Longibacter salinarum: one gene and its partner. The protein of the gene in region 1 interacts with the protein of each later gene in a pairwise test. Links are inferred from orthologs where the notes say so. Each region holds a gene or a part of one and is shown on either strand. Other genes may lie near its edges.

Evidence for each region.
Region 2: the proteins of CRI94_RS10545 (region 1) and CRI94_RS16170 interact in binary tests that used the Escherichia coli proteins (3 or more experiments, as listed by UniProt). The link is inferred for Longibacter salinarum from one-to-one orthologs.

Annotation. Positions count from the first base shown.
Region 1 is NZ_PDEQ01000005.1:90,967-106,138, forward strand. The notes cover bases 4,824-7,798. They hold CRI94_RS10545 (energy transducer TonB), read right to left. Parts: upstream 6,652-7,798; coding sequence 5,995-6,651; downstream 4,824-5,994. Other genes in these bases: rpiA (ribose-5-phosphate isomerase RpiA), read left to right, coding at 4,824-4,864; CRI94_RS10540 (energy transducer TonB), read right to left, coding at 4,979-5,641; CRI94_RS10550 (VanZ family protein), read right to left, coding at 6,772-7,218; CRI94_RS10555 (NAD(P)H-hydrate dehydratase), read right to left, coding at 7,360-7,798. Also shown: CRI94_RS10515 (ATP-dependent helicase), read left to right, coding at 1-691; CRI94_RS10520 (GNAT family N-acetyltransferase), read left to right, coding at 926-1,420; CRI94_RS10525 (ABC transporter permease), read left to right, coding at 1,550-2,791; CRI94_RS10530 (ABC transporter permease), read left to right, coding at 2,837-4,063; more of rpiA, read left to right, coding at 4,136-4,823; more of CRI94_RS10555, read right to left, coding at 7,799-8,985; CRI94_RS10560 (Ig-like domain-containing protein), read right to left, coding at 9,027-10,940; CRI94_RS10565 (Glu/Leu/Phe/Val family dehydrogenase), read right to left, coding at 11,523-12,827; CRI94_RS10570 (TrmH family RNA methyltransferase), read left to right, coding at 13,207-14,046; CRI94_RS10575 (alanine dehydrogenase), read left to right, coding at 14,671-15,172. UniProt on the Escherichia coli protein: Interacts with outer membrane receptor proteins that carry out high-affinity binding and energy dependent uptake into the periplasmic space of specific substrates such as cobalamin, and various iron compounds (such as iron dicitrate, enterochelin, aerobactin, etc.).
Region 2 is NZ_PDEQ01000010.1:67,508-82,690, reverse strand. What follows is about bases 4,686-7,671. They hold CRI94_RS16170 (TonB-dependent siderophore receptor), read left to right. Parts: upstream 4,686-4,994; coding sequence 4,995-7,349; downstream 7,350-7,671. Other genes in these bases: CRI94_RS16165 (hypothetical protein), read left to right, coding at 7,408-7,671. Outside these bases: katG (catalase/peroxidase HPI), read right to left, coding at 26-2,278; CRI94_RS16175 (potassium channel family protein), read right to left, coding at 2,707-4,407; more of CRI94_RS16165, read left to right, coding at 7,672-7,755; CRI94_RS16160 (hypothetical protein), read left to right, coding at 7,817-8,098; CRI94_RS16155 (PepSY-associated TM helix domain-containing protein), read left to right, coding at 8,145-9,824; CRI94_RS16145 (DUF2256 domain-containing protein), read left to right, coding at 10,254-10,427; CRI94_RS16140 (DASH family cryptochrome), read left to right, coding at 10,725-12,170; CRI94_RS16135 (class I SAM-dependent methyltransferase), read right to left, coding at 12,352-12,975; CRI94_RS16130 (LexA family protein), read right to left, coding at 13,248-13,886; DNA repair protein RecO, read right to left, coding at 14,303-15,067. UniProt on the Escherichia coli protein: Involved in the uptake of iron in complex with ferrichrome, a hydroxamate-type siderophore. Binds and transports ferrichrome-iron across the outer membrane.

The DNA of each region.
Region 1 (15,172 bases):
GCAGGTCGAATCGGTCATCGATTACTACCGGCCGATTTTCGAGGACGAGTACTACGAGGACTACCCGAAGCGCGAACCCGACCTCGATCACTTCATCGGTCTGTCGGAAAATTATTCCAGCCGGCGCGACTTCCTGTCATCCCTCGCGCTCGACCCGATCGAGCTCACTGCACTGGACAACGACGGCGAGCATGAGGATGAGCCGCCCCTGGTCCTATCGACGATTCACTCGGCGAAGGGGCTCGAATTCCACACCGTGTTTATCATCCGCGCGCTGGAGGGCGACCTTCCCTCGCGGTACGCACTTCGGGAAAAGGGAGGCGTCGACGAAGAACTTCGCCTGTTCTACGTCGCCGTGACGCGGGCGGAGGACAACCTCTTCATTTCCTATCCCATGACGCAGTATCGGCGGTATCAGGGTGAATACATGACCGACCCCAGCCGGTTTATCGTCGACGTTCCGGAAGATACATTGGAGCCGGTGCAGCTCGTCGAAGAGACCGAAGCGCAGGAGGACGATCAACCGTTGCTCGGCGGTGATACACCGGCCGCGCTCGGATCCGGCGATAGCGAACAAACGAGCGCTTCCGCCCCGAAGCAACTGGGCGACGGAAGCGACAGCGCATCACGTGCTGACACCGAGACGAGCCGGGAGTACGACCCGCGCGATGTCGACGGTTTACCGTTTTAGCGGCATGAGATCCGAAGGCGGCGCTCCTCACGAAACGCAGTCTCGCTTCGACGTCCGTCGATCGCTGACATCGTACGCATCCACCTTCCGCGATCGAACCACCCCTTCTTCCATGGAGTATTGCACCGAAGCGGGTCTCTGTCGCGTCGCTGTTTCACGAACCGCTTGAATAAACGCAGCGCGCGTCGCTCTCATTCTATTGTGGTCGTCTCAGCGCCCTGATTTACGCTACTGATGCTCTCCACCGACTCCGTGAAAGCAACTGATTCGCCCGACCTCACGATCTATCGTGTCGGAAGGGATCGCGTCGATCTGATTCGCGATTTGAATGAGTCCGTCTTTGGCGATCGGCACGTGATCAATCGGTTCGACCATGACGACCTGCTCATGCTCGTGGCCGAGCGAAATGGCGACCCCGTTGGGTTCAAGGTCGGTTACCGGCTGCGTACCGACACATTCTACAGCGCCAAAGGAGGCGTCGTCGATCATGCTCGGCGTCAGGGTATTGCTCGTGCCCTGCTCCAACAGATGCTCTCCGTCGTCGAGCAGTGGGGCTACATTCGATTCGTGTACGATACCTTTCCGAATAAGCATCCGGGCATGACCGTACTCGGTCTGAGGGAAGGGTTTGAGGTCATCAAAGCAGGATACAGCCCACAGTACGAAGACTACCGCCTCCGCTTCGAATGTCGCCTTACTCCCCCGGCACCGAACCATAAAGAATCGTAACATGCTTCTTGCCTCGGCGGCATTACTTTTTTTGCCGTGGCTGTAACCATCTTTTGCGTCGATCCGTGATGTGTGTGCTTCCGGCGCACCGCTCCTCGTTCTCTCCCCCGGCCTGACAAGCGATTTCCCGTGCGTGTATTATTTGAACTGTACGAAGGCCTCCGCATTGCGGGCCAGGCCATCTGGGCCAACAAGCTCCGCTCCGTACTGACGACCCTCGGCATCATCATCGGCATCATCGCCGTCACGCTGATGGCGACCGTCATTGATGGGCTCGATCAGCAGTTCGAGAAATCGCTGTCCCAACTCGGCACGGACGTCGTTTACGTGAGCAAGTGGCCGTGGGGACAAAACACGAACCTCGACTGGTGGAATTACGTCAACCGTCCGGCGATTGAATCGCGGCTCGCCGAGAGCATCCGCGAACGGTCGCGCTATGCACGCGCCGTCGCCCCGATGACCAGTACGAACCGGACCGTTCAGTTCAAGGAGCGGTCGATCGGCGCGGAAGTGACCGGCTCGACGCCTGAGTACGGTCGCATCCGAAATGTGGAGCTTGAGTCCGGGCGCTTCTTCACCGAGGCTGACGAGCGCGGGGCCCGAAACGTATGCGTGATCGGGGCCACTGTCGCCGAGGAGCTCTTCCCAATCGCCACCCCTCTAGGCAAACGCATCCGGCTGGGCAACAAGCCCTGTAGTGTGATCGGCGTGCAGGAAAAACAGGGAAAAGGTCTCTTCGGCAGTGTCAGCTCCGATGAAAGCGTGATCATGCCATTCAGTACGTTTGAGAAGCTCTTCGGCATGAGCCGGTGGCGCAGCATCAATGTGATGATACAGCTCCCGCAGGGACCCGCGATGGAGCAAGGAAAGGACGAAATCACCGGCATCGTCCGTATTGCGCGCGGCGTTGAGCCAACGGAAGAAAACAATTTTGAGATCAACGACTCCGCGCGGATTCGCCAGTCCTTCTCGGCGACGAAGATAGCGATCAACAGCGTTGGACTGTTTCTCACCAGTCTTGCCCTCGTCGTGGGTGGCATCGGCGTGTCGAACATCATGTTCGTATCCGTTCGCGAGCGTACGAAAGAGATCGGCGTTCGAAAGGCCGTCGGTGCCAAGCGGCGAACGATCATGCTCCAGTTTCTGGTCGAGGCCATCATCGTCTGCATGATTGGCGGACTGATCGGCGTGGCCATCAGCATCGGGTTGACGCCCCTCATCGAAGCGGTCATGGGCGTGACCGCCGTCCTCCCGCTCGACACCATCCTGATCGCCTTCGGCATCTGTGTCTTCGTGGGAATCGTTGCCGGTATCGCCCCGGCGTGGCAGGCGGCAACGGCTGACCCGATCGAGGCGCTCCGCTACGAATAACGCCCGTTCTATAGCGCTCCTCTTCTTCCGACTGACCGTTCATCCATGAGCGTATTTGAGTCCATCCGCATGGCGCTCACCGCGTTACGCGCCAACATCCTCCGGTCTGCTCTTACACTGCTCGGCATGGTGATCGGGGTTTTCGCCGTGATCGCCGCCGTCACGGCCGTGGAAGTGATCGAGGTCTACTTCGAAGAGTCCCTGCAGATCTACGGCTCATCCACGTTCTCGGTCGAGCGCTATGAGTCCCAGATCGGCGGTCGCGACCGCGAGAAGTACCATCCACCGATTACGTGGGAGCAAGTCATTCGCTTGAAGCGTGCGCTACCGGGCGGACTCCAGGTGAGCGTGGACGAGGACTTCGACTGGGTCGTGAAAGCAAAATACGCGGAGCGGGAAACGGAACCCAATCTGCAATTACGCGGGACGGACGAACACTTTCTCAGCAACTTCGGCTTCGAGATGGCCGCTGGACGGCCGATCACGGCTCAGGATGTGCAATATGCGCGTCCGGTCGCTGTTCTCGGCGCACCGGTGGCAGAGACGCTCTTTCCGAACCAGTCCCCTCTCGGTAAGCAGGTTCGTATCGGGCGCGTACGGCTGGAGGTCATTGGCGTGCTCGATGAGAAGGCGACCTTCCTCGGCTTCGACCCGAACACACGAGTCTACGCTCCCATCTCGTATATGCTGAGCACGTATGGCGACAACGGGCGCAACATTGCCTCCGTGAGTGTCCGTGCACCGAGTCCGCAGACCGTGGGTCCAGCACAGGAGACCGTGATGGCGCAGATGCGAACGATCCGAAAGGTGCGCCCTGGGGACGAGAACAACTTCTCGCTCGAAACAAATGCCTCGATTCAGGACCAGCTTGCCAGCTTCACCGGCAGCCTCGGCATCGCTGGTGCTGCTATCGGCCTCATCTCGCTACTCGCGGCCGGCATCGGCATCATGAACATCATGCTCGTCTCGGTGACCGAGCGAACTCGCGAGATCGGCATCCGGAAGGCCGTAGGCGCAAAGAACTGGCATGTACTGTCGCAATTCCTGCTCGAAGCCATCGTCCTGTGTCAGATCGGGGGCTTACTCGGCATTCTGCTGGGTGCGCTCGCGGGCAACGGTGTCGCATTCTTCTTCGACATCAGCATGGCATTTCCATGGGTGTGGGCGGGCATTGCCGTAACCGGCGTCACATTCATAGCAATCGTGTTCGGCATGTACCCGGCCTTTAAAGCGTCCCGACTCGACCCGATCGAAAGCCTTCGTTACGAGTGAGGCTTCCGCAGCTGCGGAAGGAAAATCGCGCGTAGAGCTTGCGATTGGCCGGGCTTACGCGACAGGTTGGGCATGATCGTCTCCTCTTTCCTCGACCTGCCTCTCTCCATGGAAGAAGCCAAAAAAGCCGCCGGCGAACAGGCGGCCGACCTCGTTCGAACCGGCATGCGCGTAGGCCTCGGAACGGGCTCCACAACCGCCTTCGCCCTGCGTGCCATCGGCCGACGGATCCGTGAAAGCAGCCTGCACGTCATGGGCGTCCCGACCTCCTTCGCGTCCGAGCGCCTGGCCCGCGAGTGTGGTATTCCGCTGACAACCCTTGAAGAAGTGGAAGCACTCGACCTGGCGCTTGACGGGGCCGATGAAGTGTCGCCCGAACTGAATTTGATCAAGGGCCGTGGCGGTGCTCACACTCGTGAGAAGGTCGTGGCTGCACAGGCCAAGCGATTCGTCGTTCTGACTGACCCGAGCAAGGATGTCAAGCGACTTGGCGAAAAGCGGGTCGTCCCCGTCGAGGTTCTGCCGATGGCCACCGGCCCCGTCCTCCGAACACTCGATGACGTATGCACCGAAGCCACTCTACGGATGGGGAAAGAGAAAGACGGCCCGGTGGTCACCGATCAGGGCTTCTGGATCATCGACGCCAGATTTGAAGGCGGCATCGACAATCCACACGCCATCGACCGGATGCTCCGCGACCTCCCCGGCGTGCTCGACCACGGACTCTTCCTCGACATGGCAACGGATATCTTTGTCGGCCACCCGGATGGATCCGTCGAGCATCGTCAGCGTGACGACTGAGAATACCGGACCCACACAAAAAACCGCCCGCCTCGGCTTGAACCGAAGCGGGCGGTTTCATTTTGGTATCGCACGGCGTGGTGTGTCACGCAACCGTGCAACCAGGTCGGACTGTTACTTCAGGCGGAACGTCACCGGAAGCGACATCTGCACCTTCACCGCCTTGCCACGCTGCTTACCCGGCTTGAACTTCTGCTGCTTCACGGCGCGGATGGCTTCTTCGTTGAGAAGCTTGTGGACTCCACGCGTAACTTTCGGGTTCTGAACGTTTCCATTCTCGTCCACGACGAACTGGACGAACACACGGCCTTCGATGCCCGCCTTCTTGGCAAACTCAGGGTACTCAACCTCGCCCTGAAGCGCTGCGAGACCACCGATCAGCTCCGGAGAGTTCTCAACAACAACGAAGATTTCCTGCTCTTCTTCTTCCTCGCCTTCATCCGGCGGGGGCGGTCCCTGGCTCGTGTCGAGCGATTCATCGAGATCGAGGGACGCGTCAAAGTCCACGTTCTGATCCTCGATAATCTCGTCGTTCGGCACCTCCATCGGCACCGGGGGCTTCGGAGGCGGCGGGGGCTTCACTTCCTGTTTCGTCTGCTGGACCTCCTCCATCTCGACGACGTCCTGCTCTTCAAGATTAACCTTGAAGTCCTTATTGTTCTGGATATTCCACTTGAAGCCGATCAGCAAAATCGAGAGCGCAACGACAAGCCCCAATTGAATCCAGATCGGATACTCCTTGCGGAGATTCGCCTCTTCCGTCTTTCGTACCGACATGATCCTACCTGATTGTTAAAAATGCAGCGGTGACCCAATCGGCGAACAGTCCGAGAACGCCGAGGAAGGATCTCTGGCAAGGCTACCTGCCCTGGTTTAAGCCGAAAAGCGGATAAGCTTCCCAGACATCCTTGTTAGCCAACAGATCAACGTTTTCCTTTTCTGTGATGTTTCGCTGGCTTGACACTCTTTTCGCCCTCCCTTCTTAATCGGGGGGAACGTCTTCACGCAATCGCTTCCCACAGCCCCGTAACGCGACACTTCGTCCTGTTCAAGCACCGACGAATATCCTTTCGGATACGAAGTTCACATGTGGTTTAACGACCTGCCTACCGACAGATTTATCTCTGCGGCTACCGTAGTTTAAACGTAATCGGGATCGTCATTCGTACAGGGACACGATGCGTTCTCTGTCGACCCGGCAGAAACACCGTTTTCTTAATCGCCCGAATAGCCGCGTCGTTGAGTAGCGAGTGTGCGCTTTTCTGCACGACAACATCCGTAACAGAGCCATCGGGAAGCACGGTAAAGCGGACAGACACTTTTCCCTCGACTCCCGCACGCTGGGCACGCTCGGGATACTCGAGATTCTCGTAGAGCGACTTCATCCCGCCCTTCGGCTTCGGCATCTGCTCCACGACGACGAACGGTTCGCCTTCAGACCGGTCCTCCCGCACGTCCGGAGGCGTCGGCGACGTCACCGGCGGCTCATCTTCTAAAATCAGTTTGTCCCATTCGACCTTTTCGGGACCAATGATCCTTTCGTCTGGGACGACCTGCGGCACCATGGGTCGGGCCGGCGGCGGGGGCGTGGCATCTTTCGTAGGAGGCGGGAGGTGCTTGAGGTCCACAGTCTCCGGTGGAGGCGGGGTCGGGGTGGCGGGCTCCGACCGATAAAAACTCAGGCTCGCTGCGACCAAGACGAAGGAGAGTGAAAGCACAGCTCCCGTGGCCATGTGGAGGGAATAGTCACGACGCCACGTCGAACCAGCTTTTTTCGAAACAGGCATAAGGACACTGAAATCTATGAACGGAAACAATCGTTCGCCGTCTCTTCACAAATCGAGATTCAATGTCCCCAACAGGTTTGTGTAGATCAAGTGAAGTAGGTGTTCGTAACAATATCTGCCTCAGCCCTCTCTGGCAGCCGGTTCTTCGTTGGATTCGACCGTGCGCGAGCGGTATAGAAGGTAAGTGCCGAGGCCAAGGACCAGGCCGACGACATCTGCGAGAGCATCGTACGGATCGGCAGATCGCTTGAACGGAATGATCAGCTGGTAAAACTCACTCCCAACTGCGAACAAAAGTCCTCCAAGAAAGAGATTGCGTACCCGTCGCCACGGAATGGTCCACGGCACGCGTGGCTCGTCCGGCCTCAGGGCACGCATCCAAAAGATCGCGAGTCCGCCAAACAGGATGACATGTGCAAATTTATCCAGCGTCAACGATGGATCGACCTTCGGTAAACCGGGCGCCGGGATCGTCAGCGCGACAATAATGCCCGCCGTCCACAGCGCCGCCAGAATGAGGTAATGACGGGTGTCGAGAGATCGAAGGAGGCGAGAAAGCCAGTTCATGCGGTTGCGCTTCATCAGAAGAAAAATAGGGCAGACACCGTGTCAACGGGCTTGTCTACATCGTTGATACCGGACCGGCATCTCGTCCGCTATCACGTTAGACGGAGTGACAGAGCCACCGAGGTCCGTCTAGAGGTTACGTCACCTGCTCGCCTTCGATGTGCCGCAGATTTCGTACGCCGCTTTCGCCACCTCGTCGAGCACATCCGTGGCTTGCATCGTGCGGGCATCCGAGTGGGTGGCGTACCGGTCGGCGGCCGCGCCCCCGAGGTGCATTCCGGCGGCAGCGGCGTGAATCGGCTGGAGTCCCTGCGCGAGGAAGCCGGCGCAGAGCCCCGCCAGCACGTCTCCCGTTCCCGCGACGGCAAGCGACGGCCCGCCGGCGCCCCCGACGAAGGTCGTCCCGTCCGGCGAAGCGACTACGCTCGGGTGCCCTTTCAGCAGCAACACGACATTCCATCGCTTCGCGTACGCCTGAGCGACTCCGATTCGGTCGGAAAAGTCCACGTCTTCTCCCGCCAGCCGCTTGAACTCGCCGGCATGGGGCGTGAGAATCCATCGGCCGTTCGGCTCCAGATTACCGTCCTCCGCCCCGAGGACGCCGGCAATCGCATTCAGGCCGTCGGCATCGATCACCGCGGGAAGGTCTGTTTCAGAAAGGAAATCGCAAATCGAAGACTGCGTCATCGATTTGCGACCGAGTCCGGGTCCGACGAGAAGAGCGCGTGCCTTGTCAAGACGATCCGATAGCGTGTCGTGAATGTCTGGAGCCAGCCCGTCCTCCCACTCCGGCAGCGCAAGCGTCGGGATGGAGGTCATTTTCTGCGCGAGCGTCGACTCGATCGACTCCGGGCAAGCACACGCGACGTACCCTGACCCGGCACGGGCAGCGGCACGAGACGCCATGACCGGCGCTCCGATGTATCCAGGAGCCCCGCCGACGACGACCGTCATGCCAACCGAATATTTGTGGGCGTCGTTGGCTCGTTCCGGCCACCACCGGCAGAGATCCTCGTCCGATGTCCGAAACGCGCAGCCGGCATCACGGGACACGCGACTGAGTATGTACCGCGGCATCCCGATGTCGACGATGTCGATCTCGCCCGCATATTGTGCTCCATCTCCGACGACCAGCCCGGCCTTCATCGACGCCATCGTTGCCGTTTGATCGGCCCGAACGCAGACGCCGAGCGCTGCGCCCGTGTCGCTGTGCAAACCGGTGGGTATATCAAGCGCTGTAACTTTCTCCTCCTGCCCATTCAGCCACTCGACCATACCGCGCAATGGCTCGCGCACCTCGCTCGTCAGCCCCGTTCCGAGCATCGCGTCGACGTACAGGCTAGGTTGGACCGCAGCCGCCTGCGCCTCCAGAGCCTCGACACGATCGCAGGTTGAGAGTGTCAGGTTGTCGGCGGCGCTGCCGGGGGAGTTAGCGAGCGACTGTAGCAGTTCGAGATTGTGCGCCGGATCGTCGCGCAGATCCTCAGGCGGTGCGGTGCACGCGACGTGGACCCGTGCTCCGCGCTCGGCGAGATGACGCGCCACCACGAGGCCGTCACCCCCGTTATTCCCTTTCCCGCAGATGATGAACGCACGAATCGTTTCGGCCGGGCCGTAGCGACGGAGGATGGCCGATGTGGCCCCACGTCCCGCCGTTTCCATCAGCGTAAAGCCAGGCAGGCCGAAGTCCTCGATCGTGGTTCGGTCAGCCTTACGCATGGCATCAGCCGTGAGGAGCACATCGCGCGGCAAGCATCGGTCGGGCATCGTGGAAATGCGGGTCAGGTGAGATAAGCGGACGCCGAGTCCTATGGCGATTCGGCAAGGTTCTCGATGCGGATCGGCCGGGCGAGGACAGGGATCCGGAGTGGCGCCGGCAGAACAGTTGTCCAACGAGGACGACTTTCGGTGGGTTGTTCGGTCCACGTAACGGGCTCCGCCGGTTTGTACGGAAGAAGGCGCCCGGGATCCCATCGGCCGTTGCCGTTTCTATCGAGGAAGGCACGGAAGCGGTAGCTCCCCTCCGGGAGCATATCGAAGACGAATGTTGTGTCGGCTCCTACGACTTCCGTTCGCCTATCCACTGGAATGGAGCTTGATGTGGCGTACAGCTCGACAATCACGGAACCCGCAAGTCGGCTGCTGTCGACCGGCTGGTAGCGAATACGAAGTTTGGGCTCTTCGCTCGGTGGTTGTCGGAGTGAATCCGTCTGGGTGGTGTCCGCTTGGACGGAATCCGCAACGGTTGTGTCCACCTGCACGGTGTCCACCCGAGCCGAATCTGCGGCAGCGTCCGTCGCCCCAGCTAGCGAGTCTGCCGCTGTCGTGTCCGCCGGCGGTGCGTCGGATGTGTCCACGGTGATGGCCTGCCCTTCGAGTTCGCCGAGCACCTTCGACGTGACGCGCCGAAAGCGCCGCGTGTAGGTGGTATCCGCTCCGGCAAATGGGCCATCGTCCACGGCAACCTCCAGCGTCGTGCCTGGTGAGAGCGGTGGCTCAAACGTGAATCGGTAGTCCGTGCCGTCGGCGGTCGTCGCTGTAAGCGTTCGCGGTTGGCCGAGCGTGTCGCGGGCCGCGATGGCCGTTCCGAAGCGCGAGCTACCGACCGGTTGGTTGAACTGGACGCCGGGTTGATCCGGCGGCAGAAGCGGCACGGCCCCGGTCGAGTCCGGGGTCGCGTCAGCTGGCAGGAACTCGAGAAATCGGGTTGTGACCGTATCCGCCAGCGTAGTCGCCGCAAACCCGACGGTGGTATCCGGGAGCGCGGTACCGAGGGTGTCCTTGATCACACTGTCGGCAATCGACAACCGGTGGCGCCCTTCCTCCATCGCAGCCGTCATGAGAAGGTTGACTTCGGTAGACGGGATATCGCGTGCGTAAACCGACTCAATCGACTGTTCTTGATCGCGCAGAGAATCGATCAGCGGATAATCGGACGGGTCCAGCGATGGTTGAACGGGCTCACTGAAGCGAAGCGTGAGTCGCCGGTTGGATCGCGGTTGCACACGCTGGAGCTCCGGGGCGATGGTGTCGAGGCGCGCGACGATCCAGGGCACGCGCACCGGGTCTGCACCGACATCGCCCGGAAGAACCGGTCGGGGCGGCGTACCGAACGGCTCCAGCACATCTGGTCGACGATTTCGGTTGTTATCCTTGATCGCGATGACGTAGTACGGCTGCTCGCGAAGGTACTCCAGTGTAAACGAGCCATCGTCGCCGGTCTGCGTACGATAGTCCGGTCGGTCTGGTAGAGAATCCGGCGGCGTACCGTCCGGCGCGGCGTAGGCGTAGATGTCCATCTGCGCCTGTGGCTTCCCCTCGCCCGGCTCGACCACACGTCCGGCGATGCTCCCCCGGTTGATCCGCGGCCCCGTCGAGAAGGCGATCGTGATCGGTTCGTTCAATGCGACGCTGCGCGTATCCGTGAGCTCGGTATCCAGCGTGACGATGTACGTCGTGCTGTCGCGGAGCTCTGAAGGAAACGTGATCTCCACGGCGCGGCCGTCCCAGTCGTATTCGAGCGCCCGATCGAAGGCCGGCGTCACGCTGATCGACCGAATGAGCGTCGAACGCTCGACGTATTCCGAAAAGGCAATGCGGATCGACCGCGTACTTACATTGACGGCGTCTCGGGCGGGCGACGATGACATCACGCGGGGCGGCGTCTCGTCGCGTGGACCGCCACTGGGCGCCTGCGGATTGGCGCAACGGATGAGGAGCATACCCCCGAGACAGAGGACGGCGAGAGCACGTGGAACAGATCGAGACAGCAAGAGGCCGGGGAGCGGTGGGATAAGCATTCGAATCGAGGCAACGTTGCTCTGTAGGCGCCGGACCCCGTTTGGTTTCGGTTCGGGATGTCGGATTGGGGATTCAGGATTCAGGATTGAGAATTGGGGATTGGGGATTGAGCATTTAGAATTAGCGATTGGGCATTGAGGATTGGGGACTGCCGATTAGGGATCGAGCACTGGAAGATACCACTCGCGATCGGTGCTGACTTTCCCGAACGGAATCCGTCCCATAAACAACCTACCATCCACCACAGACCGTTCGGTCGTTAAGGTGTTCGAACGTTGAACGATGGGACCGTGCACAGACGCATGCGGAGAATCGCGCTTAGCATTTCGCATTTCGCTTTTCGAAGTTCGAGCTTCGCAGTTCGCAGTCCAAACTTCGCACTTCGCCTTCGATTGCGCATTTCTGGACACTCTCCATGCTACAGAAAAAGCGGTCCCCCTGGCGTTGGAAGACCGCTTCTCTTCATGCGATGTGCTGCTTCTGGTCGGGTAGGTGATCGAGGATCAGGCGTAGATTCCGCGCAGGCGGAGGGCTTCCGACACTTTGCCCACGGCCATGACGTACGCTGCGATGCGAAGCGAGACGCCGTGCTCCTGTGAGGTCTCGTACACCCGATTGAACGCCGTCGTCATCATCTGCTCAAGACGCTCTTCTACGTCTTCTCGCGTCCAGAAGTACCCCTGACGGTCCTGAACCCACTCGAAGTACGAAACCGTGACGCCGCCGGCATTGGCGAGGATGTCCGGGATAACGATCACGCCGTTCTCGTTCAGAATATCGTCCGCCTCCGGCATCGTCGGGCCGTTGGCGCCCTCCACGATGATCTTCGCCTTGATGTTCTCGGCGATATCGGCATCGATCTGGTCTTCCTTCGCTGCTGGAACGAGGATGTCGCAGTTGCACGTGAGCAGTTCTTCGTTCGAGATCTTGTCAGCCTTCGCGTACCCATCCAGCGTGCCGCCATTCGCCTTGACGAACTCTCGCATCTCCGCGATGTCCAGCCCGCTCGCATTGTAGTATCCGCCGGTCACGTCGCTGACGGCGACGACGGTGCATCCCTGCTCCTGCAGAAGCTGCGCAGCGATCGATCCCACGTTTCCGAAGCCCTGAACCGCGACGGTCGTATTGGCCGGAGCGATGTTCTCCTGCTCCATCGCAGCGAGCGACACCGTCATGACGCCGCGTCCCGTGGCTTCGACGCGTCCCTGCGAACCACCAAGACCGATCGGCTTGCCCGTCACAACTGCATTCTCCGTGCGGCGGGCGTGCATCGAGTACGTGTCGAGAATCCACGCCATGATCTGCTCATTCGTGTTCATGTCCGGCGCCGGGATGTCGCGGTCCGGCCCAAACACGTCGATCATGTTTGCCGTGTAGCGGCGCGTCAATCGCTCCAACTCGCCGGGACTCATGTCCGACGGGTCACAGACGACACCGCCTTTCGCGCCACCGAAGGGTACGTCAACCACGGCGCACTTCCAGGTCATCCATGCGGCCAGCGCCTTCACCTCGTTGAGGTTCACGTCCGGCGCGTAGCGAATGCCACCTTTGCTGGGGCCGAGGACATCGTTGTGAATCACCCGGTAGCCCTCGAACACCTTGATCTGTCCACTGTCCATCACGACAGGAATCGACGTGATGTGGACGCGGGCGGGACGGTACAGGTATTCGTAGAAGCCCGGGTTGAGCTCCAGAATCTCGGCAGCGATGTCAAACCGCTCCATCATGGCCTGGAACGGATTGTCGCGATCAATGGGGGCCGGCTCGCGATAAACGGAGCGGTCGTAAACGTCAAACTTGAATGGCATGAGAGACTCGAATCAAGCGTGTGGCAAGCGAAGAGACGTGCCGGGCTGGAACCGCTTCCAGCCAGACTCTTCCGCCCGGTAATGTGCAAGCCGAAGAAGGCAACACGTCGTGTGGTAAGGTGCGGATTGGACCGGAGAAAATCGAACCTCGCGTGCTGGAACCGCGACGAAGCGGAACCGACATGTTATGAGCGGTTGACGTTGCTGAAAAAGCGGAGATCGATCCGGTGCAAATAGGCTCGCTGAACGTTTGTTGTGTCTGCGGGTTGCCGAATACGATCTGGCCGCCGGTGCCTCGCGCCTCGTTCCCGCGAATCTTCATGAGATGGTGCCGTGCCGACGCCCTCTCTTCTGACTTCTCACCTGACCCTCCGCATCTGTGACCGACCTTCACACCTGTCCCCTCTCCAATCGTCGTCGTAAGGACATCGCGTCGCTCCACCGACGAAAATACCGGCGGCGTCATGGGCAGACCGTCGTCGAGGGGCTCCGTGCCGTCGAGTCGGCGCTCGTGGCGGGGGCTCCGGTCATCGACGTTGTGTTGACGACGGAGGCAGCGCAAGATCGCGCGGTGCGTGACGTACTAGCCAACGCCGGCTACGCAACAGGCTACGACAATCCGTCAGCATCCGGCGTTACCGTGTGGACCGCCGAATCCGAGGCGATGCGGGAGCTATCGGGTGTCGAGTCGCCGCAGGGAATTCTCGCCGTCGTCGAGCGCCGATATGAGGACGTGGCCTCGCTCATCGCGAACCTATCGGAAGGCGGCACGTTGCTCGCGCTCGACGGCATCCAGGATCCGGGGAACGTCGGCACGATCATTCGCACCGCCGCGTGGTTTGGCGTCAGCGCGATCGTCGCCGGCCCCGGCACGGCCGGACTCTACGGCCCGAAGGTGATGCGCGCCGGTATGGGCGGACACTGGGACCTGTCGCTCGCCCGCACCGACGCGCTCGGCCCGGCACTGGACGACTGCCGGTCGGCGGGCTACCCGATCTATGGCGCCGACCTCTATGGCACCAGTGCCTCCGACTGGAAGCCACAGCAACCCTCCGTGCTCGTGCTCGGTAGCGAGGCGCACGGCCTCAGCGCAGCCGTCCTTGATCGCCTCACCGAGCCCGTCGCCATCCCCGGTGCTCCCGACCGCAGCGGCGCGGAATCGCTGAACGTCGCCGTCGCTTCCGGTATCCTCGTCTATGAATGGGTTGGTGAGGGGTGAGGTTTGGAGTACGGGGGATGAGGGAAAGGGAGAATGGGAGAAAGGGGGAATGGGAGAAAGGGGGAATGCGTTGAGACGTTATAACGTTGTGCGTTTGGACGTTGGGAATTAGCCAAGAGCTTCGGGCGATGCGATGTCAGCATGCACTCAGTACGGATGTCATATCCGAACAATGGCGAAACGCCTGGGAATCCGACTCCCCGACCCTCAAACTCTCATACCTGTTTGGTCGATGAACTGCGAGGACGTAAGAGCCGGGGGGGCACGTCTCAGCTAGGACCGAAGGTCATCGGTTGGCTCGGACGCAGTAGGCACGGTAAGCGCAATCCACGACATCTCAGCATTTTGAACGTCGCAAGGACCGACCGCTCGGAGGTCCGTACCCTTGACTGTCCGCCCAAAAGGCTCTCATACTCTCACACCCTCACACTTCCACACCTTTCATACTTTAACACCTCCGAACGTCCACACTTCCACACGTTCAGACAGCCGTCCCGGGGGCGTGTGCAAAAGCGCGGATTGTATCGTATACTTTTTCACTGTGCTGACTTCGTTTTCGACCGTGTCCGGTGTAAGTTTCTGCACCCGGGCCACAGATGCCTGTCGCAATCCCATTTGTGCCTTATGGAAATTCCGTCTCTTCAGGGCTTTACTCGTGAGAAAGGCGGTCTGATGACCATGGAGAAGCCGCTGAAAAAGGGCGAGCAGCATGAAGCCCTTCGGATCGGTGTCCCTCGCGAGGTAGCCAACGAAGAACGGCGGGTCGCGATTGCCCCAACCGGCGTCATCGCACTCGTCGCCAACGGTCACGACGTCTACGTCGAAGAGGGAGCCGGCAAACAGGCTCACTTCCGAGACGACGAGTATGCAGAAGCCGGCGCTAAACTCGTCGACGACCCCGGCGACCTCTATGCGCAGTGCGACCTCATCGCGAAGGTCGGTCCCCCGGACGGGGACGAGCTGGACTACCTGAAGGAGCGGCAGATTCTTATTTCTGCGCTCAACCTCGGCGGCACGACCGCCGAGTTTCTTCATCACCTGATGCGACTGAAGATTTCCGGCATCGGGTTCGAGTTCATCCGGGACCCGGACGGAACCCTACCGCTCGTCCGGATGATGCACGAAA
Region 2 (15,183 bases), on another replicon or contig:
TTCCGTCGAATGTCTCGCCGTGGATCTACGCGAGATCGAACCGGTCGAGGTGCATCACCTTCGAGAAGGCGTCGACGAAGTCATGGACGAACTTCTCTTCGCCGCCGGTGGCTCCGTACACCTCCGCGATGGTCCGCAGGCGGGAATTGGACCCGAAGATCAGATCCGCACGGGTCGCCGTCCATTTGACATCGCCCGTCTCACGGTCCTGAACTTCAAAGATCTCTTTGTCCTCGGAAACCGGCTCCCACTTGTTCTCCATGTCGAGCAGGTTCACGAAGAAGTCGTTGGTGAGCGTCTCCGGTCGGTCGGTGAAGACGCCGTGGCCTTCGGCGTTCTTGTGCACGGCATTCAGCGCGCGCATACCGCCAACGAGAACGGTCATCTCCGGGGCCGTGAGGTTCAGGAGATCGGCCCGGTCGACCAGAAACTCTTCCGGCTTCCAGTTCTGTGCCGGCTTGTCCGCCATGTAGTTGCGGAATCCGTCGGCTGTCGGCTCGAGCGGTTCAAACGACTCCACGTCCGTCTGCTCCTGTGTGGCGTCGGTGCGTCCCGGTTCGAACGGCACCTCCACGTCGTAGCCGGCATCGGCCGCGGCTTTTTCAACCGCCGCGCACCCGCCGAGGACGATCAGGTCGGCAAGCGAGACGCGTACGTCGCCCGAACGCGACTTGTTAAAGTCTTTCTGGATGCCCTCGAAAACCATCAGCGCACGGGACAGCTCGTACGGCTCGTTGGCCTCCCAATTGCGATGCGGTTCGAGGCGAATGCGGGCACCATTGGCCCCACCGCGCTTGTCGCTGTCACGGTACGTCGCGGCCGAGGCCCAGGCGGTTTTCACAAGGCGCGAGATCGACAGGTCCGAGGCAAGGATCATCTCCTTGAGCTCGGCGATTTCCTCGTCTCCGATCAGGTCATGATCGACCGCCGGCACCGGGTCCTGCCAGAGCAGGTCTTCCTCCGGTACCTCCGGCCCGAGGTAGCGATCCTTCGGCCCCATGTCGCGGTGAAGGAGCTTAAACCAGGCGCGTGCGAAGGCGTCCTGGAACGCCGCCGGATCCTTCTGGAAGCGCTCGATGATCTCCCGGTAGATCGGATCCCGCTTCAGCGCGATATCCGTCGTGAGCATCATCGGATCCACCTTCTTCGATGCATCGTGCGCATCCGGTACCGTCTCCTTCAGCTCATCGTTTTTCGGCTTCCACTGCCATGCGCCGCCGGGGCCCTTGTGCTTCTCCCACTCGTAGTTGAGCAGGTTATCCAGGTAGCCCGAATCCCACTGAATGGGATCTCCGGTCCACGGACCTTCAATGCCACTGGTGATCGTATCGGCGCCTTTGCCGGAGCCGTGCGAGCTCTTCCAGCCGAAGCCCTGCTGCTCGATGGGTGCAGCTTCTGGCTCCGCCTCGACGTGGTCGTCGGTATTCGCGCCGTGGACCTTGCCGAAGGTGTGTCCGCCAGCGATGAGGGCCGCCGTCTCCTCGTCGTTCATGGCCATCCGGCCGAACGAAAGGCGAATGCGCTTGGCTGACCACTCCGGATCGGGCGTGCCTTCCGGTCCTTCCGGATTCACGTAAATGAGCCCCATCACCGTCGCTCCGAGCGGGTTCTCCAGCTCATCGTTCTCGTTGAACCGGTCCCAGGTCTCCATTTCGTTCTCCGGGCCCCAGTCGATCGACTTGTCGGGCTGGTAGTCGTCTTCCCGACCGCCGCCGAAGCCGAACGTTTTAAAGCCCATCGATTCGAGGGCGACGTTCCCGGCGAGGACCATCAGGTCGGCCCACGAGATCTTACTGCCGTGCTTCTGCTTCACTGGCCAGAGCAGGCGGCGAGCCTTGTCGAGGTTGGCGTTGTCCGGCCAGCTGTTGAGCGGCGCGAGGCGCTGACGTCCGCCCGAGGCGCCGCCGCGGCCATCCGTCGTGCGGTACGTACCCGCGGCGTGCCACGCCATGCGAATGAAGAGCGGGCCGTAGTGACCGTAGTCGGCCGGCCACCACTCTTTCGAGGTAGTCATCACCTCGTGGATGTCCTCTTTCAGGGCGTGATAATCGAGTTCGCTGAACGCTTCCGCGTAATCGAAATCGCCGAGCCACGGGCCCACATCCTGGGCGTTCTGGTCGAGGATCTCGATGTCGAGTGTATCGGGCCACCAGTTACGGTTCGTTGCCGGCGCACTCGCCCGCTTACTACTCGAACCATTGGTATGCACCACCGGACAGCCGCCGCTCTCACTCGTACCTTCCGCGTGAGCGTCGTGTGACGTTGGGTCCTTTGACATAAAGTCGTACTGATTGATGAAGGGGATAGGAGGCGAGACACCGGAGATGGCGTCTGTGGAGTGTCGACGTTGGGCGCCTTTCACAGCTCACACAGCATGGCGATCACCAAGAAACGCCGACCGCAGACGCGTTCGTTCCGTCTAGTAACGCACTCGCACCAAACGAACGGGGCTCGCGGTGTAATTTGGGGCCACCCGAGGAAGGGGCATAACCGTTGCGACATCTCGTCGACCGAATCTACTGTCGGTCGAGACCGAGCCGATCTGCCGCTTGAAATAATATCAGGCGTAGACGCCGGTCCGTCAATCCGTTTTCGTCAATTAGCGATTAGAATATCCGGGGCGCTGCCCGCTCGAAGACCAATACCTCTTTGCCCCCAACATTCCGCTTGGTGCACCGTCCGAATCGCCCCCCCGCACCAACATGCCTATTCGTACCTATCAACGAACGCGTCCATCTGCTCGTCGGACCCGACCATCACGAGGGTATCGCCTTCCTTCAAATGCAGGTCCGGCGATAGATCGGTCATGACCTGTCCGTTGTGCTTGACGGCCACCACGTTGAGTGCGGTTTTCGCACCGATACCGCTCTCTCCCAGCGTCGTGCCGTGCAGGGTTCGGGGCAGTTCGCGAGAGAAAAGGTCGACGCCCTCCCCCAGCACGACGAGCTCGCGCCCATTCACGATCGAAATCACTGCATCGACGCCCAAGGTCGAATAGCTCAGCACGAAGTCTGCTCCCGCACGGTGGATGGCGTCCAGATTCCGTTCGTGCGTGATCCGGCTCACGATCCGCAACTCTGGATTCAGCCGTCGGCAGTAGGACGTCAGGTACACATTGACGGCATCGTCGTTGGTGGTGAGCAGCACCGAGGGCGCCCTGTCGATGCCGGCCTCGTGGAGCAGGTGGTAGTCCGAGGCGTCGCCGTGAAACACCTTCGTGCATGTGCCACGCAGCATACGGCAGCGACGGCGATCGCGCTCGACGAGATGGACGGGAACGTCTTTATCCGTCAGCGCCCGGGCGGCGGCCGATCCCACCATGCCACCTCCGATGAGCAGCACCGGGTTCGGATTCACGTCGTAGATCAACAGCATCATGTCGAGGTCTTCAAGTCGCTCGGCGCTGCCCATCACGACCGGCACGCACTGGTCGGTGAGCAACGTGTCGGGACGAGCAGCCTCCATCCGTCCTCGCTTCCAGACCCCGATAATGCTGACGCCCGTCTTTTCGCGCAGTTGCGTCTCGCGAATGGTCTTTCCGGCAAGCGGCGTCCGGTGCACCGGAAGCTCTGCGATCTTGAGGTCCTCGTACTCACCGATAACATGCAGACCCGCGTGTTGCGTGTTGATTCGGTTGGCCAGTTGCTCGCCCAACCAGCGCTTGAGCGGCAATACATGGGTGGCGCCACTGAGCTCCAGTATATCGATCGCATCCTCGTTGTCAGCCACGGCGGCAATGGGCACATGAGGAGCTGCCTCACGCACGGTCAACGTGACGTTTGTATTCACGATGTCGTCGCGGTTCGCCACCACGAGTCGCGCCTGGTCGGCCCGCAGGCGGCGATACGTCTCCTGGTCATCGATCTCCCCCACGACCACCGACAGACCTTCGGTGAACCAGGCGGAGGCGACCGACGGATCCGGCTCGACCAACGCGTAATCGATATTGCTTCGCTCCAATCGCTTGATCAGACCGGGCGCAATGGCATCGCGGGCCACCAGCAACACATGACCTTCCGTACCCGGAGGCAGCTCGCGCGGTGCACGCGACCGGACCTGTGCTTCGAGCCAGGGTGCATAGAAGAACCGTATGAACGCAAACGGCAGCACGATGAGCAGCATCACGATACCCGTGATGAGGACGATCACGCTGAAAAGCCGACCGATGTCGCTCTGGAACGTGATGTCTCCGAACCCGAGCGTGCTCATCACGGTGAGCGTCCAGTACAGGCCCGTGATCCACGAGTGCTCCTCCCCCTCGGCGTAGAGCATGATGAAGTGGAAGAGGACCGTAAATACGACGATCACAACCACGAGAAAGCCGACGTATTTCAGCAGAATGGGGAGATTCTGCCTGATCTCCTTATTCTGCAGAAAATAGGAGAGCTGCGTGCTGAGGGTCTTCATGGAGACGAAATGGGGAAACTGCGTGCCTGAGCGAGCCGTGACCACGAGACCGAATCCTGAAAGGATAGAGACTCGAACGTACGTCGCGGCGGAATCGACCGGAGGGTAAACATACAAATGATATGTCGAACACGGCAGCCCGGCGATCGCATCAAGTCTACAGTTCCCACCGAGGTAGAGTCTAGTGGTATCGTATTCGGAGGATGTCATACCTATACGCTGGAGCACGCGGTCGAGACGTCGAGGTCATACCGGCCGTATTCAGCTGAACACCTCCGGCTGATGACAACTGGGAAATCACTCGCTGCATGACCGGGACAGGCATCCGCCGGCCCTTATTACTGAGAACTAAGGTAAGCGAAAATGTTGATCCGATGCTTCTTCTGGGACCTGTTGGTGCTGACCTGAACGCTCATGTCACATACAGCCGCTCGCCTCGTTGATGCCGAGGGCGGTGATGGGCACCGTCGCACCGATCGGTATCTGTCTTAATACAGTTATCGAAGTGACAAAATTGAAAACCGGGGCCGCATACAGTATCGTAAGAGACCACAGATTAGAACTAGTCTAAATAACGATAGCTTACCGTGCCTTCTCGTTTCTCCACTCTAATTGTCTTCGTCGTCTTATTGCTGGCTGGAAGTAGTACGGCATATGCCCAGCAAGGGACAATCACTGGAACCGTCGTCGAAGAGGAAACAGGCGAGCCCCTCCCGGCCGTGAACGTCGGGATCGTCGATACGCCGCTCGGTGCCGCAACCGGCAATGACGGGCAGTTTACGATCACGGACGTCCCCGTTGGGACGTACACGGTCCGCGCAAGTCTCGTCGGATATTCCACGACGGAGCGTTCCCTTCGTGTCGAGACGAGCGAGACGACGACGCTGCAGATTCAACTGTCCAAAGAGTCTGTCGAATTGAGCGAGATCCGCGTGACGGGGCGGCGCGGCGGCTACGTTGCCAGCGACGTGTCCAGCGTAACCAAGATTGGCGCGCCTCTCTCGGAAACGCCACAGTCCGTTTCGGTGATCACGCGCGACCAGCTCGCTGCTCGGGGTCTCGACCGGCTATCCGAGGCGCTCCGGTACACACCGGGCACGCAGGGCGAGACGTTCGGGTTTGAACCGCGCACGTTCTTCCTCCGCTTTCGCGGGTTCGACGCTACGACATCAGGACTCTACCGCAATGGACTTCAGTTGCGGAATCCGTCGTTTGCCGTCGGCTACAGCCCGGAGCCCTATGGCGCTGAGCGCGTGGAGGTCCCGCGAGGCCCGGCCTCGGTTCTGTACGGAGCAGGCAGCCTGGGCGGGCTGGTCAACTTCATCTCAAAGCGCCCGACCCAGCAGCCGTTTGGAGAGGTTGTCGTTGAACCCGGCACGTATAACCGCTGGCAGGGACAACTCGACCTGAGCGGCCCGATCGGTACAGACGGGACGTTTTCCTACCGGCTGACGGGTCTGGTTCGAGAAGCGGATACGCAGGTTGACAACATTCCCAACGATCGCATCTTCGTCGCTCCCGCATTTAGCTGGCAGCCGACGGACGCAACCAAGCTGACCCTCCTCGGGCGGTACCAGAACGATGAGACGCGGCCCTCGCAGCGACTCCCGGTCTCGGGCACGCTGGAGTCGAACCCGAACGGCACGATCCCCGTCAACCGGTATCTCGGTGAGCCGGGCGTCGACCAGTACGACCGGGAGCAGTGGTCGGCCGGCTACCTGTTCCAGCACACATTCAACGACACGTGGCGCGTCGACCAGAAGCTTCGCTACTATTCCGTGGACGTCGATGATGTGACCGTCTTCGGCAGCGCGGCCGGGCTCGCCAACGACGAACGGACACTCAGCCGGTCACTCTTTGAAAGCTTCGGCGACCTCGACGGCCTCGCCATCGATAACCAGCTGCAGGCGAACCTGACGACCGGGCCGGCGGATCACACGTTCCTCCTCGGCGCAGACATTCAGCGCATCACGGTCGGCTCGAAGCAGAATTTCGGGAGCGCGCCGTCCATCGACGTCTTCGACCCGACGTACGGTCAAGCCATCGCGGATCCTGCACCGTTCGCTGACAACGACATCACGCAGCGCCAGATCGGCGTCTATCTCCAGGAGCAGGCGACGCTCTACGACCGCCTGATCTTTACGCTCAATGGGCGAATGGACTGGGCACGGACGGAGACGGTCATGAACCTGTCCGATAGTGAGATGGAGCAAAGCGACCGCAAGTTTAGCGGTCGGGCCGGACTCGTGTACACGTCGCAGATCGGCCTGAACCCGTACGCCAGCTACTCACAGTCCTTCCTTCCCCAGCTTGGCACCGATGCGAACGGAGAGCCGTTCGATCCCGCCCTCGGCGAACAGTGGGAGGTCGGCGCCAAGTACCAGCCGCCCGGACGAAACAGCTTCCTGACCGTTGCGCTCTTCGACCTCACCCGTCAGAACTTCCTCCAGGTCGACCCGCAATCGTTTCAGCAGGTACAGACGGGTGAAGCGAACTCTCAGGGTATCGAGGTGGAAGGCGTCGCCAGCCTTGGCGTCGGTCTCGACCTCACGCTCAGCTACACGCGACAGGCTGTTGAGATCACCGAAAGTGTCGTGGCGGCAGAAGAAGGCGAGCGGCCTGTGCAAGTCCGCGAGCAGATGGGCTCCTTCTGGGCAGATTACACGCTTCAGGAAGGACCACTGCAGGGGCTTGGCGTCGGTGGCGGCGTTCGGTATCTTGGACCGAGCTTCGGAGACGTTCCCAACACCCTGGAGGCACCGTCCGTCACACTGGTGGACGCGACCGTTCACTACGACTGGAACGGGGTTCGCTTTCAGGTCAATGCGGATAACGTGTTCGACAACGAGTACGTCGCCTCAACCTTCGTGAGCGGAGCGCAGGACTACGCTACCTATGGCGCAGCGCGCACGATCACGGCTCGCCTTCGCTACCGCTGGTAGCCCGGCTACCATACCCACCTTTTTCTCGCACCGTCGGTTCTCACCCGAACTCTCTAGCATGACCGCCGCTTTCCTCGGTCTCACATACATCGCGGCCGCTCTGTGCTATGCGGCTTCGCCGTCGACGTCCTCCTCCATCGTTTTTGCCCCAGCGACCCCGGGGCAGGGGGAACGTCGCGGCGTACGGTCGCCACGCTGGATGCATCGAGGCGGTCTGGCTCTGCTTGGCCTGAGCGGACTCGGGTTCGCGGTGATCTATCCCGTCGGTGCCGGGCTTCTGGTGTGGCTTTCTGCGGTGATGATGTCGCTGTCGCTGCTGGTGATTGCTGCCCCTCTTGCGAGCAGCTTTGTGAAGGTCAGTTCAGCACTCGCCCTCGTGATCGCTGTGATCGGCACGTGGCTCTGATGCAGTTGCCTTTTCTTTTTGTTTCTATCGCCTGCATGTCGCACGCAAGGCCCCTATTCCAATGAAGTATGACTGGACCACTGCAGAAGCCTTCGGGCGGGGAAGTGCTTCTCTTCTCGCAAGCTCGGCCCTCTTTGTGGCCTTCTCCTATCTGTGTGTCACCGCACTGCCGGTTGCCCATAGCACCGGGATGGCGATCGGCATCATGGCCGGATTTCCTCTGTGGGTGGGCGCAGGCTGCTATGCCGTTCTCGCTCGGACGTCCGTGCGGGCCTGGGTGGTTCTCGCTGGAGCGACTCTCCTTCTGAGCGCTTGGGCGTTTCTCAGCATCCATTTTCTGTAGGCCGTATCTCTTGTCGTCCTCACCCTTACGCTCCCGACGTTTCTCAATGCCGAAGCTTCCATCTCGGGCATATAAACTGTTGTGGGATGCCCACTCCGCCGCGGGCATCGTCATTGGCCTGGCCCTGTTTGTCATTTTTGCGACCGGCGCCCTGCTTCTGTACCGCGGGGAGATCCGTCAATGGGAGGAACCGTCCCTTCGACATACGCCTGGCGAGTCGCAATCGCTCACGACCCTGACGCAGCCGGTTCTTGACTCGCTCAGCCGCGGCGATGGGGATCCGTCCTACGTATACATGACGCTGCCGGGCGCGGAGCATGCAAACCTCTACATGTATCTGACCGGCGGGACCGTGGGTGCTTCGCACGACGTGTGGGTCAACCCGACTACCGGAGCCTGGGTATCCAATCCGGACGAAGGAGCGGTGACACGACTCCTATACTACCTCCACTTCTTCTTTCAGCTCGGCACGTGGGGCCTGTATCTTAGCGGATTCGTCGCGCTACTGGGTCTGCTTGCCGTCACCACGGGCACCGCCGTTCATATCGATCGGCTCGTGAAGGACTTTCTGCAGTTCCGCCCCACGAAGAAGTTGCGCGTTGCCTGGGCCGACGCGCACAAAGTCCTCGGGACCATCGGACTGCCCTTTCAGACGATGTACGTCTTCACGGGGGCCTACTTTGGACTCGTGGGACTGATCGCCCTTCCGTACGCCTCGCTTCTCTTTGGGGGCAACGTGGGCGAGTTCTACCGGGAAGCCGGATACTACGCCCCGACGGTCACGGTCGACTCGGTCGCGACGGCGCAGCACTCGCCGCAACGACTGGACGAGCTTGCCACGCGCGCTGCAAGTGCATGGGACGACTTCACTCCCCAGACGATGATCCTGCATAGCGTCGACGAACCGGACGGGCGCGTCGAGGTGCTCGGCCGTACCGATGGGACAGTCTTCGGCGGAACCGGATCGGTTGTCTTCCACGCCCGCACCGGGGAGGTGCTTCTTCGGGAAGCTCCGAGCGAAGCCGGTGCGCTCAACGACGCCGTCCAGAGCATGGAGATGCTCCACTTCGCCGAGTTTGGGGGACAGGCGCTCAAGCTTCTCTTCTTCCTCCTCGGCATCGCCTCCTGCAGCGTGATATTGACGGGCAACCTGACGTGGCTGGAGGTGCGCCGCGCAAAGAACCGTTGGATCCACCGCATGCTCGCCCGCCTGACCGCCGGCGTCGCAACCGGAATGCTGCCGGCACTGGCCCTACTGTTTCTCACCGACCGCTGGCTTCCCGCCTCTGTGAGCCAGCCCGGGTGGTGGGTGAATGCGGTCTTCTTCGGCACATGGGTTTTGTTCGTGGTCTATGCCCTTCTGCAGCCCATCGTGGCACGTTCTCACCGCCGCCTCCTCCAGGTGGGCGGAGGACTGTGGCTCCTCGTCCCCATCGCCAACGGATGGACGACGGGGGCGTGGATCTGGGACGCATGGGCCGCCGGGCAGTGGGCCGTCGTGGGCGTCGACGTCGGATCTCTCCTCGGCGGCGTCGCAGCGATCGCACTGGCCATCTGCATTCGCGTCGACGATCGTCAGGACGACCCTGAGCAGGTAGACACGTCGAAAACGAACAATCAGAACGTAAGCGCCAAAGCCTCCTCCTCTCCTCAGCCCACTCTCCGACCGGAGGATCTCTTCTCCAACAGCGCGACAGCCTCCCCCTCCGACGAAGAACGATCCTGAGGTCACATTCCCGAGGAGGCCCGCAGTCCAACGCTGCAAGAACCGAGACGAAAACAGAAACCCCCACTCGAACAGACGTTCGGGCGGGGGTTTCGTGTGTGGAGCTAAGGAGATTCGAACTCCTGACCTCTGCAGTGCGATTGCAGCGCTCTACCAACTGAGCTATAGCCCCATCTGGATCGTCTCCGCGGTGGGCGGAGCGTCGTCATAAGTCGGCTGTGCAAACGCTGCCTCTTTTCCCCTGTTCCGGCACGCATCCGCACCGGCCACGCCGACGCCGTGAGAAATCAATGAACGGGGGCACCACCCGCGGAAAGCTGCACCAGCAGGTAGGTCTTGACGAGCCGGTAAGATCCTCGCGCGGACAGGCACCTCTGACCCCCACTGTCGTTGCGCTCTCTGCCCACGTCAAGGACCGACTTGCACACGATGAGTCACCAGAAAGGCAATCTCCCGACAAAGACCTGCCCGGTCTGTAACCGCGAGTTCAAGTGGCGAAAGAAATGGGAAGACGACTGGGAAAACGTCAAGTACTGCTCCCAGCGCTGCCGCCGCAACAAGAACCGCGACCACGTCCCCTGGCGAAAAGAAGTGAAAGGCTGATAACCTGTTTGGCGGACAGCCTTCGGCGATCTAAAGGTACGGACCTCCCGGTGGTCGGTCCTCCCGACGTTCGTAGCACGAGGATTAGCTGTTCTCGCGCACCGGTGTCTGCGGCGTCATCGCGAAAGGATCCCAACAGGCCTCCGATAGAAATGAACGGTCATGCGTATATTCCCGCGATCCATCCGCCAAACAGGTTCTGAAAGTATGGAAGTATGAAGGTCTTTCTCTTCGCTACGAGACCGCCCCCCCGAACATTCACACCTCCAAACATCCACACGTCCATACTTACAAGCTATGTCCACGGCCATCGTCTGGCACCGGAACGACCTTCGCATTCGCGATCATGAGGCGCTGTCGTATGCAGCGGAGCACCACGATGTGGTGATCCCGGTCTACTGCTTCGACCCGCGACACTTCGCGACGACGATGTTCGATCTGCCGAAGACGGGGGCGATCCGCGCTCGTTTTCTCCGGGAGAGCGTTGCCGACCTGCGGGAGTCACTCAAGGGTCTGGGTGCGGACCTCGTGGTGCGCCATGCGAAACCGGAGGACGTGCTGCCCGAGCTGGTCCGCGAGACGAGTGCGACGGACGTGTACATGTTCGAGGAGGTGGGCACGGAGGAAAAGGAGGTCGAGAACGCGGTTGAGGAGGCCCTCCGCAACACCAACGCACAGCCGGCCTACTTCTGGGGGAAGACGCTCTACCACCTGGACGATGCGCCGTTCGAGAGCGCGGACGACGTGCCGGACGTGTTCACGCCGTTCCGGAAGAAGCTGCAGAAGCAGTCGGAGGTGCGCCCGACAATCGATCCGCCGGAGACGCTCGCCCCCCTGCCGGAGGACCTGGATCCCGGCACCATACCGACAAATGAGGATCTCGGGGTCGAGGGCAACGCGACGGCCGACGAGCGGGGCGTGCTCCCCTGGAAGGGCGGCGAGACGCGCGGCCTCGACCGCATTCAGCAATACATCTGGCGCGACGATCACCTGAAGGAATACAAGGCGACGCGCAACGGCCTGCTGGGCGAAGGCTACTCGTCGAAGTTCAGCCCGTGGCTCGCGCACGGCTGCATTACGCCGCGACAGATCTACGAGGAGGTCCAGCGCTACGAGGACCGGCGCGTCAGCAATAAGTCGACCTACTGGATGGTCTTCGAGCTCATCTGGCGCGACTTCTTCACGTACGTCACCTGGAAGGCCGGGCCGAAGCTGTTCCACCCCGGCGGACTCAACGACAACGACATCGACTGGACCTACCACGACGAGTCGTTCGAGAAGTGGGCGACGGCGACAACGGGCATCCCGTTCATTGACGCCAACATGCGTGAGCTCAATACGACGGGCTTCATGTCGAACCGCGGCCGGCAGAACGTCGCCAGTATGCTTTCCCAGAGCCTGAAGCTCGACTGGCGCATGGGCGCGGCGTACTTCGAGTCACGATTGGTCGACTACGATGTCGCCAGCAACTGGGGCAACTGGGCATACAACTCCCGCGTCGGCAATGACCCGCGCTCCCGCTACTTCAACATCGTCAAACAGGCGCAGCGCTACGACTCCGACGGCGACTACGTCCGCCACTGGCTGCCCGAGCTATCCGACGTGCCGGATCAATACATCCACGAGCCGCACACGATGAGCCGCGAGGAACAGAAAGAGTACGGCTGCATCATTGGCGCCGACTACCCCGAGCCGTATGTCGACCTGGAGAAAACCTACGAGCGCATCCGAGGAGAACGGTGATCCGTTCGGTGTGGACATCTGGAGGTTTGGATGTGTGGATGTGTTAGCGTATGGACGTGTGAACGTAGGAACGTTAATTTTGCGGACCGTGGATTTTCCCAGAACCATCGTGCCGAACGCCAGAGTTATGGATCAAGAGCGTATTCTCCTCCCCCACAGCGCATACCTCATCCCCCGATTGCTATTCCCCGAGCCTTCCTGCAGCGACGAAGAAGTCGTCCTGGCGCCAGGCGCAGTCGACGTCGCGAAAGCCGGCGCGCTCCATGGCTTTGAGCTGGGCGAAGAGCGGGAGTGTGCCGACGTGATCGCCGACGAAGCAGTGTCCGCCAGAGACCAAACCGTCGGCGATGCTGCGAAAGAGAAGTTCATAGCGAGACTCGGCCTCCGCACGCTCAACGTCGTGTCCGACAATGGCGTGGAGGGCAAGGGAGGCAATGACCACATCGTACGGCCCACCGGGGATTGCTTCACCGTCGGTATCGATCGTTGTCTGCAGCACCTCGACGTCAAGCGTAAGCGGATCCACCTTTTCCCGCGCGACCGAGAGCAGGTCGGGGTCCTCGTCCAGGAGCGTGATGTGGACCTCTGGGTACGCGCTCAACACGGTCACCGCGCCGTTGCCCGTGCCACAGGCCAGGTCACAAACCCGCGTCCCTGCCGGCAGAGGTGGCAGAGCATCCCGCAACTCTTCGAGCATCGGCAGCGCCAGCGGCATACGGCGCTCCAGGTGAAGATCATACCACCGACCGTCACTCCAGAATCCCCCACCGCGACGGACATGAGAGGACCAGTTCGGAATAGACATAAGACGTCGAGATGAAGTGACAGTGACAGGACTTCCCAATCGCGCTCACAAGCTTCAGGGCAGACATCTAAAGCTTTCAGAACTCTTTCGGCAGGAAAACCTGCGTCCTGCACGCCTGAAGGCATTCGGGTTAGCAGTCTCCTCGAGGAAAAGGACCTAATTTCAGCGCCCGAATCGAGCAGTAGCACTCGCATCAAGCCTCTTTTCCCCCATTCCCCCATTCCCTCTTTCTCTCCCTCACCCTTACCCCTTGCTCCCCCTCCCCATCTCGCCTACGCGGCAGAGCGACGCTTGAAAATGCCGCGCTCGTTGACATGGCCGACGTAGCGACCGAGAATGGTTACCTCTTCGAAGACATCGGGGTGGATGTGGATGTCGTCGTACTCCGGATTGCAGGGCTCGAGCCGGAGGCCGTTTTTGTCATGGTACACGCGCTTCAGTGACGTCTCCCCGTTGTAGAGCACGGCCCCGATTCCACCCTCAGGGATGTCGTCGTCGATGAGAAGCACGTAGTCGCCATCGCGAATGTCGGCGCCCTGCATCGACTGACCGGAGACGCGAATCGCGAAGAGGCGATCGATGTTGGGGAAGATCATGTCGAGCGTGATCGTGCCCAGATCCGCCTCGACGGCCTCCTGCAGCGTACCGGCAGAGATGATGCCCCGAACCGGGATGCCGGTGTCCTCCTCGTCGTCCCGATGCTTTGGAGCCAGGTGGTATCCCTGACTGTCGCGGACAAGATGCTTCTTCCGGTGCAGCGCCTTCAGATTCTGCGTGACACTGTTCGGGGAGCGGTACCCGAAGTGATCGATAATCTCCCGATACGTCGGCCACACCTCATGCTCCTGGGTGTGATCGATCAGGAACTGCAGAAACTCGTGCTGCTTGGCGGTGAGTTTTTTTCGACCCATGGGTTGACGGCGTGATCTGTCGCACGACTCGGCGAACGGAATGGCCGGCCCAGAAGCCGACCGCTGCCCAAACCGACAAGAGACAAAAAACCGGCCTCTGGCGGCGTTGCAGCCCGGAACATATGATCCACACAGTAAGAGTAGCCACCCCACCGCAAAAGGTCAAGCGCGTCTCCTTCGGAGGGTTCAAAGTTCAGTGTTCAAGGTTCAGAGTTGGGGATAGTGCTGGGCCGCTTCGAATCATCGCTGTAACCCGTTTCTCGTTTCGCTCGCCTCTCTTGCTCCCAAACCTCGACACGTTCACACCTCCAAACGTCCACACTTCACCCCTCTCTCCCCTTCACCCTTTCGCCCTCTCCTCTCTCGCTCTCACACCCACACACTCTCATACTTCCATACCTTCAAACGTCCAAACCTCATCCCCCAGACTTCAGCTGGGCGATGACGTCGCGGCTGCGGGTCGGGTACGCGGACTCGAAGTGGAACTCCATGTATTCGGCGACGAGCCGGTGGACGCGCGCTCGGGTCTGCTCGTCCAGGTCCATGCGGAGGATGACGTCGATGTCGGCTCGAGCGAGAATAGCGAATGCTCGAAGTGCGGCGCGAGAGGCTGTTCGGGCGTGACTCGGGCGGGCGGTCCGTGGGTACACCCCGCCGTTCGCCAGCGACAGGATCCCGCCGGCATCGGTCACGGCCTCGACGTTCTCGCGGTCGATCGATGGTGCAACACCGAGCGCACGAGCGATGCGTAACTGCACGAAGGGCCACAGGTTGTCGATCCGCTCCTCGGCCCGGTTAAGTGCATCCAGGGCCTGTAGGACGAGGGCGAAGACGGACGGCTGACGGTCCTCTTCTTCCATGAGCGCATCGACGAGCTCCACGATGCGTAACCCGATCGTGATCTTTTCAAGGCGGCGATTCAGGTCGTGGAACGCGGTGACGTGGCTGCTCTCGGTCAACATCTGCAGCGTCCGCGTCGGCTTGTAATAGTACACGACCTGCGTGTACGCCATCGGCTGGAGCGTCGACCCGAACGAGCTCTTCGTCCGACGCGCGCCCTTCGCCATTACACTGATCTTGCCCTGCTTTCTCGTGAACAGCGTCACGATCCGGCTGGTCTCGCTGTAGTCCATGCCCCGCAAAACGATGGCCTGACTCCGAATGATGTCACGCTTGGCCATGGGTCATTACACGATATAGAATGGCGAATGCACGAGCGCTCGTTTTAACTGCGCAAGCAAGCCGTAGAGACACATCTGTTTTGAGGTAACCAGCCTTCCACGGACCAGCGTTCCAA